DNA from 2 places in the Bacillus sp. ISL-47 genome. Region 1 is predicted to be linked to the other one. Evidence: riboswitches for the same ligand, from Rfam matches in the RefSeq annotation. Region 1 holds a riboswitch; the other holds the start of a gene.
What was found. Region 1 has a riboswitch for ZMP and ZTP ahead of J7I93_RS23030 (bifunctional 5,10-methylenetetrahydrofolate dehydrogenase/5,10-methenyltetrahydrofolate cyclohydrolase). Riboswitches for the same ligand answer to the same signal wherever they lie in the genome.
Positions count from the first base shown of each region.

Region 2: another riboswitch for ZMP and ZTP. It lies ahead of J7I93_RS06080 (phosphoglycerate dehydrogenase); the one in region 1 lies ahead of J7I93_RS23030 (bifunctional 5,10-methylenetetrahydrofolate dehydrogenase/5,10-methenyltetrahydrofolate cyclohydrolase).

Region 1 covers NZ_JAGGQS010000078.1:3,760-13,040, reverse strand. Annotated here, with positions in the region: gene glpK (glycerol kinase GlpK) at 1-685, shown strand, start outside; gene J7I93_RS23060 (glycerol-3-phosphate dehydrogenase/oxidase) at 869-2,533, shown strand; gene J7I93_RS23055 (nucleoside hydrolase) at 2,784-3,749, shown strand; gene J7I93_RS23050 (NAD-dependent epimerase/dehydratase family protein) at 3,846-4,739, shown strand; gene J7I93_RS25655 (DUF2500 domain-containing protein) at 4,815-4,961, opposite strand; gene J7I93_RS25650 (DUF2500 family protein) at 4,958-5,116, opposite strand; gene J7I93_RS23035 (hypothetical protein) at 5,238-5,732, shown strand; ZMP/ZTP riboswitch at 6,570-6,652, shown strand; gene J7I93_RS23030 (bifunctional 5,10-methylenetetrahydrofolate dehydrogenase/5,10-methenyltetrahydrofolate cyclohydrolase) at 6,739-7,617, shown strand; gene J7I93_RS23025 (cold-shock protein) at 7,826-8,026, shown strand; gene cshA (degradosome RNA helicase CshA) at 8,336-9,281, shown strand, end outside.
Region 2 covers NZ_JAGGQS010000016.1:14,746-24,026, forward strand. Annotated here, with positions in the region: gene J7I93_RS06060 (polymer-forming cytoskeletal protein) at 1-198, shown strand, start outside; gene J7I93_RS06065 (spore germination protein) at 488-1,957, shown strand; gene J7I93_RS06070 (Ger(x)C family spore germination protein) at 1,976-3,148, shown strand; gene J7I93_RS06075 (GerAB/ArcD/ProY family transporter) at 3,166-4,269, shown strand; gene J7I93_RS25615 (YczF family membrane protein) at 4,287-4,502, opposite strand; ZMP/ZTP riboswitch at 4,900-4,978, shown strand; gene J7I93_RS06080 (phosphoglycerate dehydrogenase) at 5,047-6,246, shown strand; gene J7I93_RS06085 (sigma factor-like helix-turn-helix DNA-binding protein) at 6,668-7,345, shown strand; gene clpP (ATP-dependent Clp endopeptidase proteolytic subunit ClpP) at 7,372-7,953, shown strand; gene J7I93_RS06095 (GntR family transcriptional regulator) at 8,086-8,745, opposite strand; gene brnQ (branched-chain amino acid transport system II carrier protein) at 9,059-9,281, shown strand, end outside.

The DNA.
Region 1 (9,281 bases):
TATGCTTATGAATACGGGCGAAAAAGCAGTCCGTTCGGAACATGGCCTTTTAACTACCATTGCATGGGGCCTTAACGGAAATATTGAATATGCGCTTGAAGGCAGTATTTTTGTTGCGGGATCTGCTATTCAATGGCTCCGAGATGGAATGCGAATGCTTAAGGATGCAAAAGACAGCGAAAGCTATGCGAAGAAAGTGGACTCCACTGAGGGTGTGTACGTTGTGCCTGCTTTTGTGGGCCTGGGGACACCGTACTGGGATAGTGATGTACGCGGTGCGGTATTCGGAGTGACTCGCGGGACGTCCAAAGAGCATTTTATTCGCGCCACTCTGGAATCCCTTGCTTATCAGACGAAGGATGTTTTATCTGCTATGGAGGCGGATTCAGGCATTGAGCTAAGAACTCTCCGTGTAGATGGTGGAGCAGTTAAGAATAATTTCTTAATGGACTTCCAGTCGGATATATTAAATGTTCCTGTTGAAAGACCGAATATTAATGAAACAACAGCCCTGGGAGCAGCTTACCTTGCTGGCTTGGCTGTCGGTTATTGGAATTCCCAGGAGGAAATTTCTGAACAATGGGCAATTGACAAATCATTTAATCCATCAATGGAAGAGGAAGTCCGTAATGTCCTTTATGGAGGATGGAAAAAAGCAGTCAAGGCCGCGATCGCTTTTAAATAAAAGTACTCAAATAGACTTCTTTATGTTATAATGAAATCAAGTTAATAGTTCGGCAGGAGATGCGGAGAGACCACAAGATCATTATCGGCTAATCGATAATGTATTTTGTGGTCTCTTTTTTATTCCCTGCAAATAAAGGGTAGTAAGAATACAGGCTAGCCTTTCATTAAGGAGGAGACAGCAATGACATTTTCAAATTTAAATCGTAATGAAATGATAAATAAACTGACTTCTGAAAAATTCGATGTCCTGATCATTGGAGGGGGCATCACAGGAGCCGGAATAGCCCTTGATGCAGCAACGCGGGGAATGAAGACAGCACTTGTGGAAATGCAGGATTTTGCAGCAGGGACTTCCAGCCGCTCTACCAAATTGGTACATGGCGGTTTAAGATATCTAAAACAATTTGAAGTAAAAATGGTTGCGGAAGTTGGTAAAGAGCGTGCTATCGTCTATGAAAACGGACCGCATGTAACCACACCGGAATGGATGCTGCTACCAATGCATAAGGGCGGTACTTTTGGCAAATTCAGCACCTCGATTGGCTTAAGAGTGTACGACTTTTTGGCAGGAGTTAAAAAATCTGAACGCAGAAGCATGCTATCTGTGCATGAAACACTGGCTAAAGAACCGCTTGTTAAAAAAGAAGGATTAAAAGGCGGCGGTTATTATGTGGAATATCGGACAGATGATGCGCGGTTAACGATTGAAGTGATGAAAGCTGCTGCTGAAAAGGGGGCCGTGCCTGTTAACTATCTGAAAGTTGAAAAGCTGCTATATGACGAAAAGGGTAAAGTGTGCGGTGTCGAGGCTGTAGATCAGCTTACAGGCAAGCAGCATGAACTAAAAGCAAAGAAAGTCATCAATGCAGCTGGTCCCTGGGTTGACTCCATCCGTGAGAAAGATGGTTCCAGGAGTGGCAAAACATTGCGGTTGACAAAGGGGGTTCACCTTGTAATTGACCAATTGAAATTCCCTTTAAAACAGGCAGTGTATTTTGATACACCTGATAAAAGGATGGTTTTTGCCATACCAAGAGATGGAAAAGCCTATGTGGGCACAACGGATACTTTTTATGATTCAGACCCTGTTAACCCGAAAATGACGACAAGTGACAGAACGTACATCATAAACGCTATCAATTTTATGTTTCCTTCTGTAAAAGTTACAGAAAATGATATTGAATCCAGCTGGGCTGGAGTACGTCCGCTTATTTGGGAGGAGGGAAAGGACCCTTCTGAAATTTCCCGCAAGGATGAAATTTGGGAATCAGAAACAGGACTGCTGACAATCGCAGGAGGCAAACTAACGGGGTATCGTAAAATGGCCGAGACCATTGTCGATCTGCTTGCAGACAAATTCAAACAGGAATTTAAGCAGACTTACACGAGCAGTGTAACGAAGAATCTGCCTATTTCCGGCGGGAACGTTGGGGGCTCAGGTAAATTTAAAGAATTTATTGGTTTCCAGATAGATAAAGGGATAGCTATAGGCTTAACAAAAGAAGAGTCCTCTCACCTCGTTAAAATGTACGGTTCAAATGTACCTATTATTTTTAAAATGATTGAGGAAAAAGGAAGTGATGCAAAGAAGTTTGGACTGCCAACTGTATTATGGGCAAAGCTGAAATATGCCGTTGACCATGAAATGGCAGCAACGCCTGTCGATTTCTTTAATCGCAGAACAGGTGCTCTTCTCTTTGACATCGAAACCGTAAGAACCTATCAAGATAAGGTTATAGAATATATGGCCGATGCCTTCATATGGGATTCATCAGAAAAAAAGAATTTTGAACAACAGCTAAATCAGGAAATCCGATTTGCTGCGATTCCCGCAGATCAAAATTAAAAATTCTCCTTTTAGGGGAGTTTTTTCTTTGGCTCTGGTAAGTTTATTGTTGTTTTTTTTGTGCACCTCGTTGATTGAGCGGAATGCAAGAGCTCCAATCAACCAACTTATTTATCCATGTTTTTATTCCCAAATCTATTTAAAAACAATAATCTTTTTTGAAGAGAGCTTTCTTTAAAGTAGAATATTCTTTAACAAACTGGACATTCCAAGGGCATACTATAGACTAGATATGTTGTGGAGGTGGCCTATGCATAATGTTTTGATGTTTGTTGATTCGGGAGTCGATGATTCACTTGCGCTGATGTATGCACTCCAGCATCCCGAAATTAATGTTGTTGGTGTAGTAAGTGCTTACGGAAACATCACGAAAGAGCAATCCATCAACAACACTGCCTATTTAATTAAACTCGCCGGCCGGGAAGACATTCCTATCATTGCAGGGGCCAGTGGGCCACTGTCTGGGGAGACAGCTGTTTTCTATCCTGAAATTCATGGGGAGGAAGGGCTTGGACCAATACAGCCGCCAGAGGATTTTGAGGGCTTGGAAGTTTTTGATATCAATAAAGTTATTCAGATTGTGAATGAATATAAAAATAATCTTGTAATTGTAGGGTTGGGAAGACAAACAGATCTGGCTTTGCCGCTTATACTTTATGGAAAGGATGCGTATAAGGACGTTAATGCGCTTTATTTAATGGGTGGCGCATTTCTTGTACCTGGAAATGTCACAGCAGAGGCTGAGGCAAATTTTTATGCAGATCCGATTGCAGCAAATTCAGTCATGGAAAAGGCAGAAAACATATATCTTTTTCCTTTAAACGTGACTAATAAAGCCATCATACGTCCAGAAACCATCGATTTTTTGGCAAATAATACCCAGTCTCCCTTTAAAGAGTTAATCAAGCCTGCATATGATTATTACTATGAAGCTTATAAAAAATTAGTTCCTGGAATAGAGGGTGCTCCGCTGCATGACGTTTTGGTGTTAAGTGTGCTAACAAAACCTGATTTGGTAAAGTATATACCTCGAAGGGTAACGGTTGAGCTTTTTGGAAGAGCAAAAGGCAAAAGTATGGCAGACTTTAGGCCAAAACCTGACGAGGAACCACCTGAAACACTTGATAACATCGCGATGGAACTAGATTTGGAAAGGTTTGTGATTGATTTTATGGAGGTGTTCCTTTCCCAAGCCAATACGGACAATGGCCTTTAACTTAACTATGTTAAGGGCTTTTTTTTTCTTATGAAGGAATTAGCCACTTTGTATAGAAATAGTATGGAAAACATTTGCAAAGAAGGAGAACTCTTAATGCAAGACATACTTGTTCTGGGCGGTACACAATTTTTTGGAAAAAGGCTTGTTGAAAAGCTGCTACGTAAAGAGAAGAATGTAACAATAGCTACCCGAGGACTTACAAAAGATTCATTCGGTGACAGTGTGGAACGCTTGACTATTGACAGGGGAAATAAGGAATCACAGCTTGATGCTTTTTCGGGGAGGAAATGGGATTTGGTGTATGATCAATCATGTTTTTCCCCACAGGAAGCGAAGGACACTGCAGAGGCTTTAGATGGAAAGGTGGCGCATTATATATTTACATCCTCAATGGCTGTCTATGATTTTGGGACAAATCATAAAGAAGGAGATTTTAAGCCCGAAAAATATTCTATTACATATAAACCAAGAAATGAATATAAGGGGTACGAAGGATACCAGGAAGCAAAGCGTGCTGCAGAAGCAGTACTATTACGTCAACAAGGGTTTAAAACATCTTTCATAAGATTTCCGATTGTAATCGGAAAAGATGATTATACAAACCGCCTCAAGTTTCATGTTGATAAAGTCAAGAATAGGGAGCCAATCGGAATTCATGATATTGAAGCGCGGTATAGCTTTATATTATCAGGTGAAGCAGCAGATTTTTTATACAGGATTGGTGAGACGGCTTACACCGGGGCGTTTAATCCAGGTAGCGAAGGAGATCTCTCGTTAAATGAGCTCTTAAATAAAATTGAAAACATTACACTTAGAAAAGCATTTGTAACGGATAAAATCGATTCAAATAATGCTTCACCATATGCTTTGCCGGGTTCTTGGTCGATTAGTACAGAAAGGGTGAAAAGCTTGGGATTTACTTTTTCTGATTTGCATGAAACACTTGATAATCTAATCCGGTTTTACTTAATAGAGCAAGAAAAATAAAGAATGTACAGTAAGACCTCCTGGAGGTCTACTGCCATCTATTAAATCCTAAAAAGCGAGTACCCTGAAATCTTATTAATCGCCCTCAGAAAGCTGCCCGTATTCCTTTCTGCTTACATGGAACTCCATACGGTCACCACTGTCCACTTCGAAAGTAATGAAGTAACGAGTAGAGGTATGGTGGTGTACATGCTCTCCGTTGCTATGGGCATTCCTGTTCACCTGAGTCGTTTTGCTTTTATTGTGACCGAGACATCGAGCACAGGCTGGTTATTATTCTCACTCCATTGTTTAATGCCACGAAAAATCTGAAAAAAGATGAAGGTTAAAATAGTAATGAAGAATAAGGGGAACAGAAATTCTGCGATAGAAAACATATCAAAGAAACCATAGCCCAAACTTGTTCACCCCTTCCATTAGGTTTGTTATCAATTTTTACGAAAGAAAATCCATTTAGTTTCCAATAAAACCAACAGAAGAAAATGGAGGCTCTTACCATTGCTGAAAAATAAAAAAATAAGCCCAATTATTTCCATAATCGGCATAATTTTTGCCATAGCCATTGCATACAGCCTTCTTGTGTATTTAAACAATGAGCAGAATACTGCGGATGAGCAAAATAGTTCCAAAACAGCAGAAATGGCAGCACAGGACTTGATGTACGGTGATTTAGGGGATTTTATTGCCACGAACCATACCTATTATAATGAAACACTAGGCTGGGGCAGGGACCGTTTTGTCAGCTGGTCTAAACAGCGGAAACAAGCTGATTTAATATCAAGCGCGTTAAACAGCCTTTCAGCTGAGAATCAAGATTTGCAGCATGACTTGGATACAATAGGCAATTTGGCGGAAGCAATCGGGAGCGGCTCCAAGGATAAGGAAAATCTCATTAAGCTGCATCGCTTTTTTCATGATCTGGATATTGATTATAATGATTATAAAGATACAACTGATTATTTTGATGTAACTGAATACAAAGGGGAAGATTAGCAAGCCGTAACCGTTTAGATCATTAAATAGGTGACAAGTTTTTATCTTGACAGAGAAAAGATTATGAGGTAGTATAGGTATTGAAGTATTTGAGGTACAATTTTGAAGTCGTGAATTCACGTGAGTGTAGGCGCCTTTGCTCCTTCATTTTGTGTGGAAGTCCGGCTTTTTGTTATGTTTAATGCTCTTTAGGATTTTAAAAGAGTAGGCATGTGTTTGTAATTAAGAAATAATTTGTGTGGACGGCTTTATGCCGAATTTCTTCTTAATCATCTTCTATAAACCAGACACTTCTCCGTTTTTTTACTTCAGTAAGTTTCTTACCATTTTATTTGAAATCTCAGAGAGCATCGATTCGGATCATACCGATATACCTGATTCCCGCTGGCGCGGTCAAGGAGCCGCAAGGATGGAAGAGAGGAAGGGCTTTCATTGTTTTAGGTAATAATTAATAACTCAAATATATCAATATAAAGGACAGCATTTCTTGTGCTGTCCTTATTTATTCACTTTTTTTGGCTGTTTTCTAAATGGTTGTTGTTTTAAATAGATTATGTGAAAAACTGACAAATAAGGGTTGGTTGATTGGAGCGGAAGGTGCGAGACTCCAGCGGGAGGAGTGGGACAGGTGAGACCCCACAGGCGCTGAGCGCCGAGGCACCGCCCGCCCCGCGTTCGCTGAGCATCCTGGAGCGAAATCAACCTCGCCTCACTACTTGTTTATAAAGCAACAAAGTTTGCGAAAAACAGCTTTTTTGTGAAAACACGAACATTTAGCTTAAAAAAACTTGAAACATATGTATTTTGTGGTATGATGGCATTATTAGAATAAGTAAGCCAAATCGCAGTGACTGACGACAATGCGGAATTAACCGCTGGGGAGCTGCGTCTATGTATAGCCGGTCGTCTGGGCAGAGATAAGGGATTCCCTTGTCTCTTTTTTCATAAATAAATGGAGAAGCCCGTCAGCCTTACAATGCGCTTTTCCGTATCTGGAGGGAAATACATGGAAAATAAGCTTATACTTGATGGAATCGTTGTAGCAAATCATGTGAAGGAACAACTGAAAGGTAGAATCGCCGAATTAAGGTTGCTCGATGTACAGCCGTGCCTGGCAACCATTCTGGTGGGGGATGATCCTTCATCGGAAACGTATGTTAAAATGAAAGGCAATGCCTGTGAAAAGCTCGGAATTATTTCAAAGCGTATTCACCTCTCAAAGGATATTGCAACGGATGATCTTCTTCAGACAATAACGGAATTAAATGAAGACCCGTCAGTACATGGAATTCTTCTGCAGCATCCAGTGCCTGGTCATATTGATGAACGGAAAGCATTCGAAGCGATTACTATTGAAAAAGATGTTGATGGTGTTACTAGTTTGGGATACGGACAAACCGCCTTCGGATTTGGCGAATACCCTTCCTGTACACCGGCGGCCATTTTAGAGATTATGGACTATTACAAGCTTGGTGCAGATGGGCTGCATGCGGTTGTTGTGGGCAGAAGCCCGATTTTGGGAAAGCCTGTCTCTGCCCTTCTTCTTAATCGCAATGCTACTGTGACAACATGCCATTCACACACCCGAAACTTGCCGCAAATCCTTCAGCAAGCTGATATCGTTGTAGCTGCGGTTGGCAAGCCCAATTTCATAAAAGGCGAGTGGATCAAGGAAGGCGCTATAGTTCTTGATGCAGGCTATAATAAAGGAAACATAGGCGACGTTGAATACACGAGCTGCCACCAGAAAGCTTTTGCTATTACTCCTGTTCCAGGAGGAGTAGGGCCGGTTACCATTTCCATGCTTTTAAAGCATACAGTTCAGGCTGCTGAAAAAGGGATAAAAAAGAAGGAAGGCGCAAATAGTCAATTTGTCACTATTTGAAAATGATTGCTAAAAAGATTGACTTATGACTATGTGTCGTTTATTATTAGGTTAACGCTGTAAAGTTCGTTATATACTTTTTGGATAAGTCGTAGCTGCAAAGAAATGTAGGCGATCGTTCATCCTCATTTCTTGTGGCTGCGACTTTTTATGTTTAAGTTTATATGGTACATTATAGTGAAAAACAATTTTTCAGGAGGCAACACAAATGAACACAGGTAAAGTAAAATGGTTTAATGCAGAAAAAGGTTTTGGATTCATCGAATCTTCAGAAGGTCAAGATGTATTCGTACACTTCTCCGCTATCCAAACTGAAGGTTTTAAAACTTTAGAAGAAGGTCAAGACGTAACTTTCGAAATCGTTGAAGGTAACCGTGGACCTCAAGCTGCTAACGTAACAAAAGCATAATCTTGCTTAAAATGAGGTGATGCATGTCTAATCATGCATCACCTTTTTACGTTATTTTACTCATCCACTTTGTAGTCTGCATGCATTCCTCAAAACAGATTCTTCCCATCTAACTGCTTTTTAGGAATAAAATATTTTTCATTTCTTCTATATAATTTACTTCACTTACAAAATAAAGTTTAAAATTAGTACATTTGGAAATGTAAAAAAGAGATACAAACTGGAAAGCCTAGTAACGTAGTGAACGTCATCAAAATTAAATGTTACAGTCTTTTTAAAAAGGCTTTAGTACAAGGAGGAAAATTTATTTTGACAACTTTTTCAGATTTCGGTTTAAGTAATGAAATAGTAAAAGCCCTTTCCAATATGGGGTTTGAAGAACCAACACCAATACAGGCACAAGCGATTCCTATCGGTATGCAGGGCAAGGATATGATCGGACAGGCGCAAACCGGTACAGGAAAGACAACTGCATTTGGAGTACCTCTTTTAGAACAAATCGACATTAATGAAGGCATTCAGGGCCTAGTGCTAGCTCCAACGCGTGAGCTTGCTGTCCAGGTAGCCGAAGAATTAAATCGCATTGGACAGGTAAAAGGGGTTAGAACCCTTCCGATATATGGCGGACAGGATATTAATCGCCAAATTCGAGCTCTAAAAAAACACCCGCAAATCATTGCAGCAACACCTGGAAGGCTAATTGACCACATTGAAAGAAAAACAATCCGTTTAAGTAACATTAAAATGGTTGTTTTGGATGAAGCAGATGAAATGCTTAATATGGGTTTCATTGAGGATATTGAACGAATCCTTAGTGAAATTAAAGGTGAGCGCCAAACCCTTCTTTTCTCTGCTACAATGCCAAGGAGAATTCAGTCTCTTGCTGAAAAATTCATGCAGGAACCTGAAATGGTTAAAGTAAAAGCAAAAGAAATGACTGTAAAAAATATTGAACAATATTATATGGAAGTGCATGAAAAGCAAAAATTTGATGTGCTTTGCAACCTTTTGGATATTCAATCTCCGGAATTGGCGATTGTGTTTGGCAGAACAAAAAAACGGGTAGACGAAGTAGTAGAAGGTCTTATTAAAAGGGGATATTCAGCCGAAGGAATTCATGGAGATATTCCTCAGGCAAAGCGTGACCAGGTTATCCGCCGTTTTAAAGAGCAGACAATCGAGATTATGGTTGCGACAGACGTTGCTGCCCGTGGATTGGATATTTCCGGTGTTTCCCATGTTTACAACTTTGATA
Region 2 (9,281 bases), on a different contig from region 1:
ATTAAATCAATCTTTCCGTTGAAGCTTGAGGCAGAGGTTATTGAAGGCGATGAAATCGAGCTGGAAGGAACAGTGGCTGCTGTTGTTAGGGGGAGAAATGTAAAAATCGGGAAAAATTGCGAAATCGGCCTTGTTGAATATTCGGGTGAATATGAGTGCCAGCCGGAAGTGCTGGTTAAAGAATCCCGCAAAATATAAGCAGGGAGAAGTCATTGTGGCTGTAAAGAATATCAGCACCCATGGGTCCGGCAGCGCCTCTGGCGGCAGCTATAGAAAAATGGCCATTAGAGTTTTTATCTTGGTTGGAAATAAAATAAATTGGTAGCCAAAGAAGTTCCGTGTCTGATCTCTGTAATGCTCCAGGGATCAGGCACTTTTATTTGTTATGGCGGAACACACTTTCCCCTGATCCTTTCCCTCTAGGTAAACATATTCCAAATCATTCCGGGCACAATAAAAAATATTATTAGTTCTTCATAAAAGGAGAATGATTGTGTTTAAGAAAGAGCGGAAGCTAACCAATAGGCTAAGTAAAATGACAGAGGAAAATCTTGAAAAATTAAAAGAGGTATTAGGGGATAGCTCTGACCTTTCTATCCGAAAACTTAAAATCCCGGACCATGGAAATGCGGCAATAGTACATATCCTTGGAATTGTTGACGATGAAAGTATTCAGGATAATGTCATTTATCCAATCTTGCATATTTTTAAAGAAAAGCAGTATTTCAATCCGATTGATTTGCAGGAACAGCTTGTTCAAGTCATTTCCGTTCCCAAGGTCGATTTTGTTTCAGAATGGGATGAGCTTGTGGCTAATTTATTGGCTGGGGAAACGCTTATTTTGACAGATGGCAGCACAAGGGCCATTCTGGCTGGGACACGAAAAATCCAATCCCGATCCATTACTGAGCCAACTACTCAAACGGTAATTAAAGGCCCTAAGGAGGGGTTTACTGAGAATTTGGGAACCAATATTTCCTTAATCCGGGCACGAGTTCAAAATCCGAAATTAAGGGTGGAGCAGCTAAAAATTGGTAAGGTGACCAAAACGAATGTAGCGATTGTCTATATCGAAGGTTTGGCCGATCAAAACATTGTCATGGAAGCAAAAAACCGGATGATGAAAATCGATATGGATAGTATTTTGGATTCTAACTATATTGAAGAAGCAGTTAAAGACAATAGGACATTGTTCCCTCTGGTCCAAAACTCTGAGAGGCCTGATGTGGTTGTAGCTAACCTATTGCAAAGAAGGATTGCCATCCTCATAAATGGAACACCATTTGTTTTAATCCTGCCGATTGTTTTCATTCAGCTTTTTCAATCGCCAGAGGATTATTATTCAAACAGTATAATGGGCTCATTCTTAAGAATGATTCGGATTAGCTCTTTTTATGTCAACATGTACGCCTCTGCCATTTATCTGGCATTGATCACTCATCATCACGGATTAATCCCGACTACTTTGATGGTTACGTTAATGGCACAAAGAGAAAGAGTTCCTTTCCCGGCCATTGTTGAATTACTCGTAATGGAGCTTGCTTTTGAAGTTCTTAGGGAAGCAGGTATTCGAATGCCCCGGGCAATTGGTCCAGCCGTTTCCATTGTGGGAGCACTTATTTTAGGGCAGGCAGCTGTTGAAGCAGGATTTGTTTCTGCAGCCATCGTCATTATTGTAGCCACGTCAGCCATTAGCAGTTTTACACTTCCAAATCCTAATATCGTAAATGCTGCAAGAGGGCTGCGCTTTATTTTGATTTTCTCTGCTGCGTATATTGGATTTTACGGAATCATTTTAATTTCATTATGCATTTTATTGCATCTTTGCAGTTTGAGGTCCTTTGGGGTGCCTTATTTTGCTCCCTTCGCCCCAGTAAGAATAAATGAGTTAAAGGATAGCTTCATTCGTGTTGCATTGCCTTCCTTATTGAAGAAAGAAAAGCTTAAAAATCACTAAAAAGAGCAGGGATCTAAAATGAAGAAAGTCCTTAAAATGCTTTTAATTATAGGATTACTCTCAGGGTGTTCAAACTATAGGGAATTGAATGAAATTGGCCTGATCATTGCGATTGGAATTGACCTTCCTCAGGAAAGAGAAACTGGCTATCGTGTCACCTACCAAGTGATCAATCCCAGTCAATTTTCACAAAACGGAGCTGGGAATGGAATCCCGGTCATTAATTATACGGTGGAAGCTGAATCCTTTCTTGAATCTTACCGTAAAGCGTCTGTCATCATACCCCGGGAGAACAGAGTAACACATCTATCTCTGATAGTCATAGGGGAGGCGGTTGCAAGAGAAGGGCTTGATTTGCTTTTTGCCTTGGCTGAAAGAGGTGAGTCCCGGTCTACTTTTCCTGTCTTTATTGCAAGGGATACAACCGCGGAAAATATTTTAGGGGTAATCGAGCCTGTAGAGTCCAATCCAACAAAAAGCATTATCAGCACGAGTGAGAACAATCAAAAGATGTACGCTATTTCAAATGTTATGCCTGTTTATAAAGCTATATCTTTATTGGCAGATGAAGGCACCAATCTCTTACTTTCAGGTGTAAAATTAAGAAAGGAATTAAAATCGCCAAATCAATCTGAAAATCTGCAGAATATTAAGCCTGCTGTCGTTGAAGTTAGCGGCTTAGCAATGTTCAAAAAGGATAAATTGATTGGATGGTATGATGGCCAATTTGCACGTACAGCCCATTTAATCAAGTCAGAAGTTGAAAGTACTTCGTTTCCCATAGCCTGCAGCGACAATAAAAGAATCACATTCTTAACTACTGGAATCAAGAGTTCGATTAAAACAGTTTTGAAGCCTAAACTAACCCTGGAGGTAAATGTTTCACTTAAAAGCAATATTGGTGAAGTAAACTGCAATATTGATATTAGTAATCAGAAGGAGATTGAGAAACTGGAAAAGAGCTTAGAAGAAGAGATTGAAAATCAAATCAAGCAAACCATCCAAATAGCACAAGGTGAAGGCACCGATGTATTTGGATTTGGCAATAAGCTTTCAAAAGACGATTCAGCTTATTGGAAAAAACACAAAAATGAGTGGCAAACAATTTTCAGCCATGCGGATATGGATGTGAAAGTGGATGCTGTGATCTCCAATTCAGGGATGCTGACCGATCCTTATGAAATTAAATGATCAGGAGGTGAATCGTATTGTCCAAAATTAAAATAGATGGCATTCAGTTATTCTGTCTAATGGTATTATTTTTGTTTGGAACGGCAGTCTTTTTGGATTTAGGCAGTGGAGCCAATCAGGATGCCTGGATTGTTACACTTCTATCTCCTATTGCCGGATTGATCCTATTTACGATTTATTACCAGCTTTATAAACATTACCCTGACTTGCCTTTTACAGAATATGTTAAGAAAATTTTGGGGAGATACTTAGGCAGCATCATTAGTTACATTTATATCATTTATTTTATTTATATCGCTTCAAGAGTTTTGCGGGATATCGAAGAATTATTAATAAGTTCCCCTTACTCCAGAACATCCATTATTACATTGGGTATTTGCATGACGTTTGCATTGATCTATGCTGTAAACCATGGTATAGAGGTTTTTTCGAGGGTAGCATGCATAGGATTTGTAATGATTGGAGGAACCTTATTTATACTCATAATTCTATATGTCATAAGTGGTTTAATCCATTTTGATAATTTAACACCAATACTGGCTGAAGGCTGGAAACCGATAGTAATGGAGATTGTACCGGTAAATATCACTGTACCTTACGGGGAGCTTATTTTATTTACAATGATACTGCCCTTTCTGAACCGGAAAACAAAAATTATGAAAGTTGGAAGTTTGGCCATTGGTTTTGTAGGTTTATATTTAACCATCAACACGATCCTTTTAATTAGTATACTCGGGCCCAATTTACTGGACCGATCAGCGTTCCCGGCGATGGCAGCCGTAGGATATATTCAAATCGCAGGATTTATACAGCGTCTGGATCCATTTATTATCTTATTGATTGTGATCCTGGGTTTCATGAAAGTGGCGATGTTTTTCTTTTGTGCACAGATCGGAATGAACCATTTATTTAAACTGAAACCGAACATCTTTTCAACTTATTCAATAGGAGTGATTATTTGTCTCTGCTCGATTATCATTGCACCAGGGTATCGAAGCCACTTAGATGAAGGATTGAAGGTCGTCCCATATGTCCTCCATATCGGCTTTCAAATTGTTATTCCGGTGCTTCTGCTGATTTTAGTTTTAGTGAAAAGAAAAGCAAAACAGTGGATGGCTTAAATCAAAAGGAGTTATTCCTATTTTCGGAGTTGGAGAAGAAACAAAATCAAGAAAATAAACAGTAAAATGGCGATTAGAAAATAATCTTCGCCTTTTGCAGCGGTTAGTGAAGTCTTTAAACTATGCCAAGCTTCATACACAGAATTGCCCTGAATAAAATCTAAAAAGACAATGAGTGCTAATGTACTTACTAATAGTATGATAAAAATAATGAAAGCCTTCAATTGATCCACCCTCAAGCTGCATTGTAAGAAAAACAATCGATTTATGATACTTACTAGGTTTAACAAGTTCCTTTATATATATAACATCGGCTAATTAATTGGAGCTCGCATACCGTATTGTCAGTTTTATTAACTGGTAATTAAATGATTCACGGGTCGAGGTTTTTACCCTAAGGGTTATGAAGAAAGCCAGATAAGTTCATGGGGCAGATTTTGTGTTTATAGTTGCATAGGAGCCTAAATTTGAACAGGGATATTTAGTTTTTAAGCATAGTGTACAAAAAGAGTTAAATATAATCTAAATATAGTAAATAAAACGACAAAAAAATAAAAAAAATTTTAAATATGTAAGCGCTTTAAAGGGTTGAAGTTTTCTGAAGACTTTGATAAGATTTAAAAAACTGAAAAGGCTATGTGTGACTGGCGAGACACGGATTACCGTGAGGGAGCACATAGTGTCGAAGCCGTTCGCCTGGGCAGAGGTAAGGGATTCTACCCCTTGCCTCTTTCTGTTTTAAATCTGACAAAGCTATTTAGAAAAGGGGAGAATCCAGTGAGTACTATGACTTTAGACAAAGTGAAGACGATTAAAACGTTAAACGCAATTGCAAAAAACGGCCTTGATGTATTTAACAAGGACCATTTTACAATCGATAATGAGTGTGATAATCCTGATGCAATTGTTCTTCGCAGTTTTAATATGCATTCAATGGAATTTGGCGATCGATTAAAAGCAATCGCGCGCGCTGGTGCCGGCGTCAATAATATTCCGGTTGAAAAATGCACAGAGCAGGGGATTGTTGTGTTTAATACGCCTGGTGCCAACGCAAATGCTGTAAAAGAAATGGTGCTAACCACTTTGATGGCTTCATCCCGTAATCTGTTTGCCGGAATCGCTTGGACCAAAACGTTAGAGAACGAAGGCGATCAAATTCCAAAGCTTGTGGAAGCAGGGAAAAAGCAATTTGTCGGAAAAGAAATTAAAGGGAAAACACTTGGTGTCATCGGTTTAGGCGCAATCGGGGCGCTTGTGGCGAATGATGCACTGGACCTTGATATGGATGTTGTCGGCTTTGATCCGTTCATTTCTGTTGATACTGCCTGGAACCTTTCCCGAAATGTCCAGCGTGCGTTGTCAATTGAACAAGTATTCGCGGAGTCTGACTATATCACAGTGCACGTTCCGCTAACAGATGACACAAGAGAAATGTTTAATGAAAACACATTCAGTATGATGAAGAAAGGTGTTCATATTTTGAACTTCTCCCGCGGTGAGCTTGTAAATGAAGCTGATATGGCTGCTGCTCTTGAAAGTGGAAAAGTTGGCAAGTATATCACTGATTTCCCGAATGAAAATGTACTGCAAATGAAAAATGCAGTCGCGATCCCGCATTTAGGTGCGTCTACACAAGAATCTGAGGAAAACTGCGCTGTGATGGCGGCACGCCAGGTAAAGCATTTCCTTGAAACAGGTAATGTTAAAAACTCAGTGAACTTTCCAAATGCTGCTCTTCCTTATACAGGCAAGCGCCGCGTCACAGCTTTTCATAAAAACGTCCCGAACATGGTTGGTCAAATCACACTTGCAATATCAAGCTACCAGCTGAACATTGCGGACATGGTGAACAGAAGCCGCGGGGATTACGCCTATACAATGATTGATATTGATAATAAAGTGAATGGCGATGTTATTCCTGGTTTGCTGAATCAGATCAATCAAATCGAGGGCATTGTATCAACACGGATCATTTAATGATGAAGCCTCAATTCCATGACGGAATTGAGGCTTTTTGGTGTTGCAGCACTAGTTGATGATATTTTTAGCGAAGTTGATGATATAAAGTGAAAGTTAATGATAAAAAGGCCTAGTTGCTGATATTTTGAGGGCAGTTGATAATAAAATAGGCAAAGTTGAGGATATCCGGCTTTTCTGAAGCTGATCCAAAAGCCGGATTTGCAAATAAAACCTTCTCCCGGCTAAAATAGGGGTAAATTGCCGCCAAAAGCTGTCCCGAGCAGACCCAATTCTATAAAAATACGGATCCAAACACCACAAACCTGTATAAAAAAAGATAAACTTTGAATAAACTGATAAAAAATTGCAGTTGCCCGTATCTTTTTGTTTTTTTTATTCGTTATAGGAGCAGAGATGTGTAAAAGGAGTGAGCAGGTTTATGAAGCAGGGGGAAATTCCACTTGAAAGAGGAGTTCATCTAATGCAGGAAGAGGACATGGCCGGATTATATTCTGCTCTTCGGCGTTATGGGCGGTTTCTGGCACAAGACTATTGGGACGGGGATGATCTTGCACAGGAGGCAGTGATCCGAGCTTTTGCCAGCTATCCGGCAAGCAAGATTAATCAAGCTCTTTTAAAAAGAATTGCTTATAATTGCTGGATGGATATAGTCAGAAAACGAAAGCAGGAAGTGCTGGTAGAGACTCCTGAACACGTGTGGAAGGAAAGGGAGCGTCAGGTTAGTAGTTCGGTTGATCGTCTTCTGAATCGTTTAACGCTGAAGCAGGCAGTAATTTTTACGCTAAAAGAAGGCTTTCGGTACAAAACAAAAGAAATCGCTGAAATAATGAATACAACCGAATATGCTGTGAAATCCTCGCTTAACCGAGCACGGAAACAGCTTAATTATCGGGAGACAGATGAGAAAAAAGCAGCTTTTTCTAATGAGGAAGAAGAGAAGGTCTCCCAGCTTCTGCAAGAATCATTGGCTATGGAAGACCCATCTATCCTGATTAAAGCCATTCCTGGCCTGCATTCATTGAAAAGTAATTCGGAATGGAAGCCTGTTCTTTCAGTTAAATCGCCTCCTTCAAACACACTCTGTATGGCGGCATAAATCCGCTAAGAACAGGAGGGCTACAGGTGACAGCTATACCATATGTGATTGAACAGTCCAGCAGGGGAGAACGTTCTTACGATATTTACTCCCGACTTCTTAAAGACAGAATTATCATGATCGGAGAAGAAATTAATGATGTGGTGGCTAACAGTGTGATTGCCCAGCTGCTTTTTCTCGCTGCGGAATCACCGGATAAGGACATCTCCCTTTATATTAATAGTCCGGGCGGCTCAACAACCGCAGGATTTGCTATTTATGATACCATTCAATACATTAAGCCAGACGTGAGAACCATCTGTACGGGAATGGCAGCCTCCTTTGGTGCCATGCTTTTGCTGGCAGGAAAGAAAGGAAAACGCTACAGCCTGCCCAACAGCGAAATCATGATTCACCAGCCGCTTGGCGGGGTGAGGGGCCAGGCTACTGAAATCGAAATTTCCGCAAAGCGGATTATTAAGCTGAGAGAGCATATTAACGGCATCATTGCGGAAAGAACCGGCCAGCCAGTGGAAAAAGTGGCACGGGATACAGATCGTGATTATTTCATGACTGCAGAAGAAGCGAAGGAATATGGGATCATTGATGAGATTATTTATAAAAGCTAACAAAAAGGTAAGCAGCCATTTAGTGGCTGCTTTTGTTTTGAATATAGCATTACATAGCCATCTTTTAACTCTCCTATGGCTAATTTCAGGTTTAATTGAGCAAAAAAAAATCAGCACCTCGGCTGATTTCTTCTATTTTTCTTCAGAGTAATACTCATCAATCGCACGAAGCCAGTTTGTTCTAGCAATTTCAGAAGCTTTGCTGCGGTCTTTTTGCTCGAAAGCCTTCAAAATTTCTTCATGTTCTACAATTGAGCGGGCTTTTAATATAATGGTTTTATTATAATAAAGCCGCATGACATGTGCTTGAAGCATGGAAACGGTATTTGAAATATAAGGGTTTTGTGCAAGTTCAATAATGATATTATGAAACTGCTCATCCTGCTTCAAAGCTGTAAAGGTATCCCCTTCATTAAGGGCTTGAGCAAATTTATGATTGATATCCCGAAGTAAATCAATTGATTGCTGACTGATAACCGGAGCTGCCAATTCAGCAGCAAGCGCTTGCAAAACGCCTAATGGGGGAAGAATTTTGCTTAAGTCGTCGGGATTTACTGAGGTGACTTGAGTGCCAACACCAGGGAACATTTCCACGAAGCCTTGGACGTTAAGCAGTTGAAGAGCTTCCCTGATTGGTGTTCGGCTAACGCCTAACGCCTTTGCGAGATCGGCATCATTTAATTTTTCCTGCGGCTGTAAAGTCCCGTCGATTATCCATTCCTGAATCTGGGAGAATGCACGCTCTTTTGCTGATATACGTGTAGGTGATGAATAGTTAGAAGGAATCGGCATAGTTGTTACCACCTTTTCATTTCATTAAAGATTACTTTTTAACTACTAATTTAAAGTTATTTCCATTAGATTATAAATTTAGTATATAGAAGAATCTAGAAAAATTCAATATATCGCATAATTCGACAAAAACTTTTGTGCGATATATTGCATAAGTATGGTGGGTGTGTTATCTTGAGTTATGCAATATATTACGTGAGAGAAAATAGTAAAATCATTTCTTTGCAATAATTTTTCAGAAGATTTAAATTTGATAGATTGTTAAATAAATGGAAATTTTTCATATGAATACAGGATAATAGGAGGGGTTTACATGAGCAGTAAAATACCATTTTCTTATACAGTCGCAGTCGGTTTTATGCTGTTTGCTCTATTTTTCGGAGCAGGTAACTTAATTTTTCCAGCTATGCTTGGCCAATCGGCAGGCACAAATATTTGGTCCGCAAATGCCGGATTTATTATAACAGGGGTTGGACTTCCATTACTTGGGATCCTGGCACTTGGCTTTTCCGGAAAAAGTGATTTGCAATCATTAG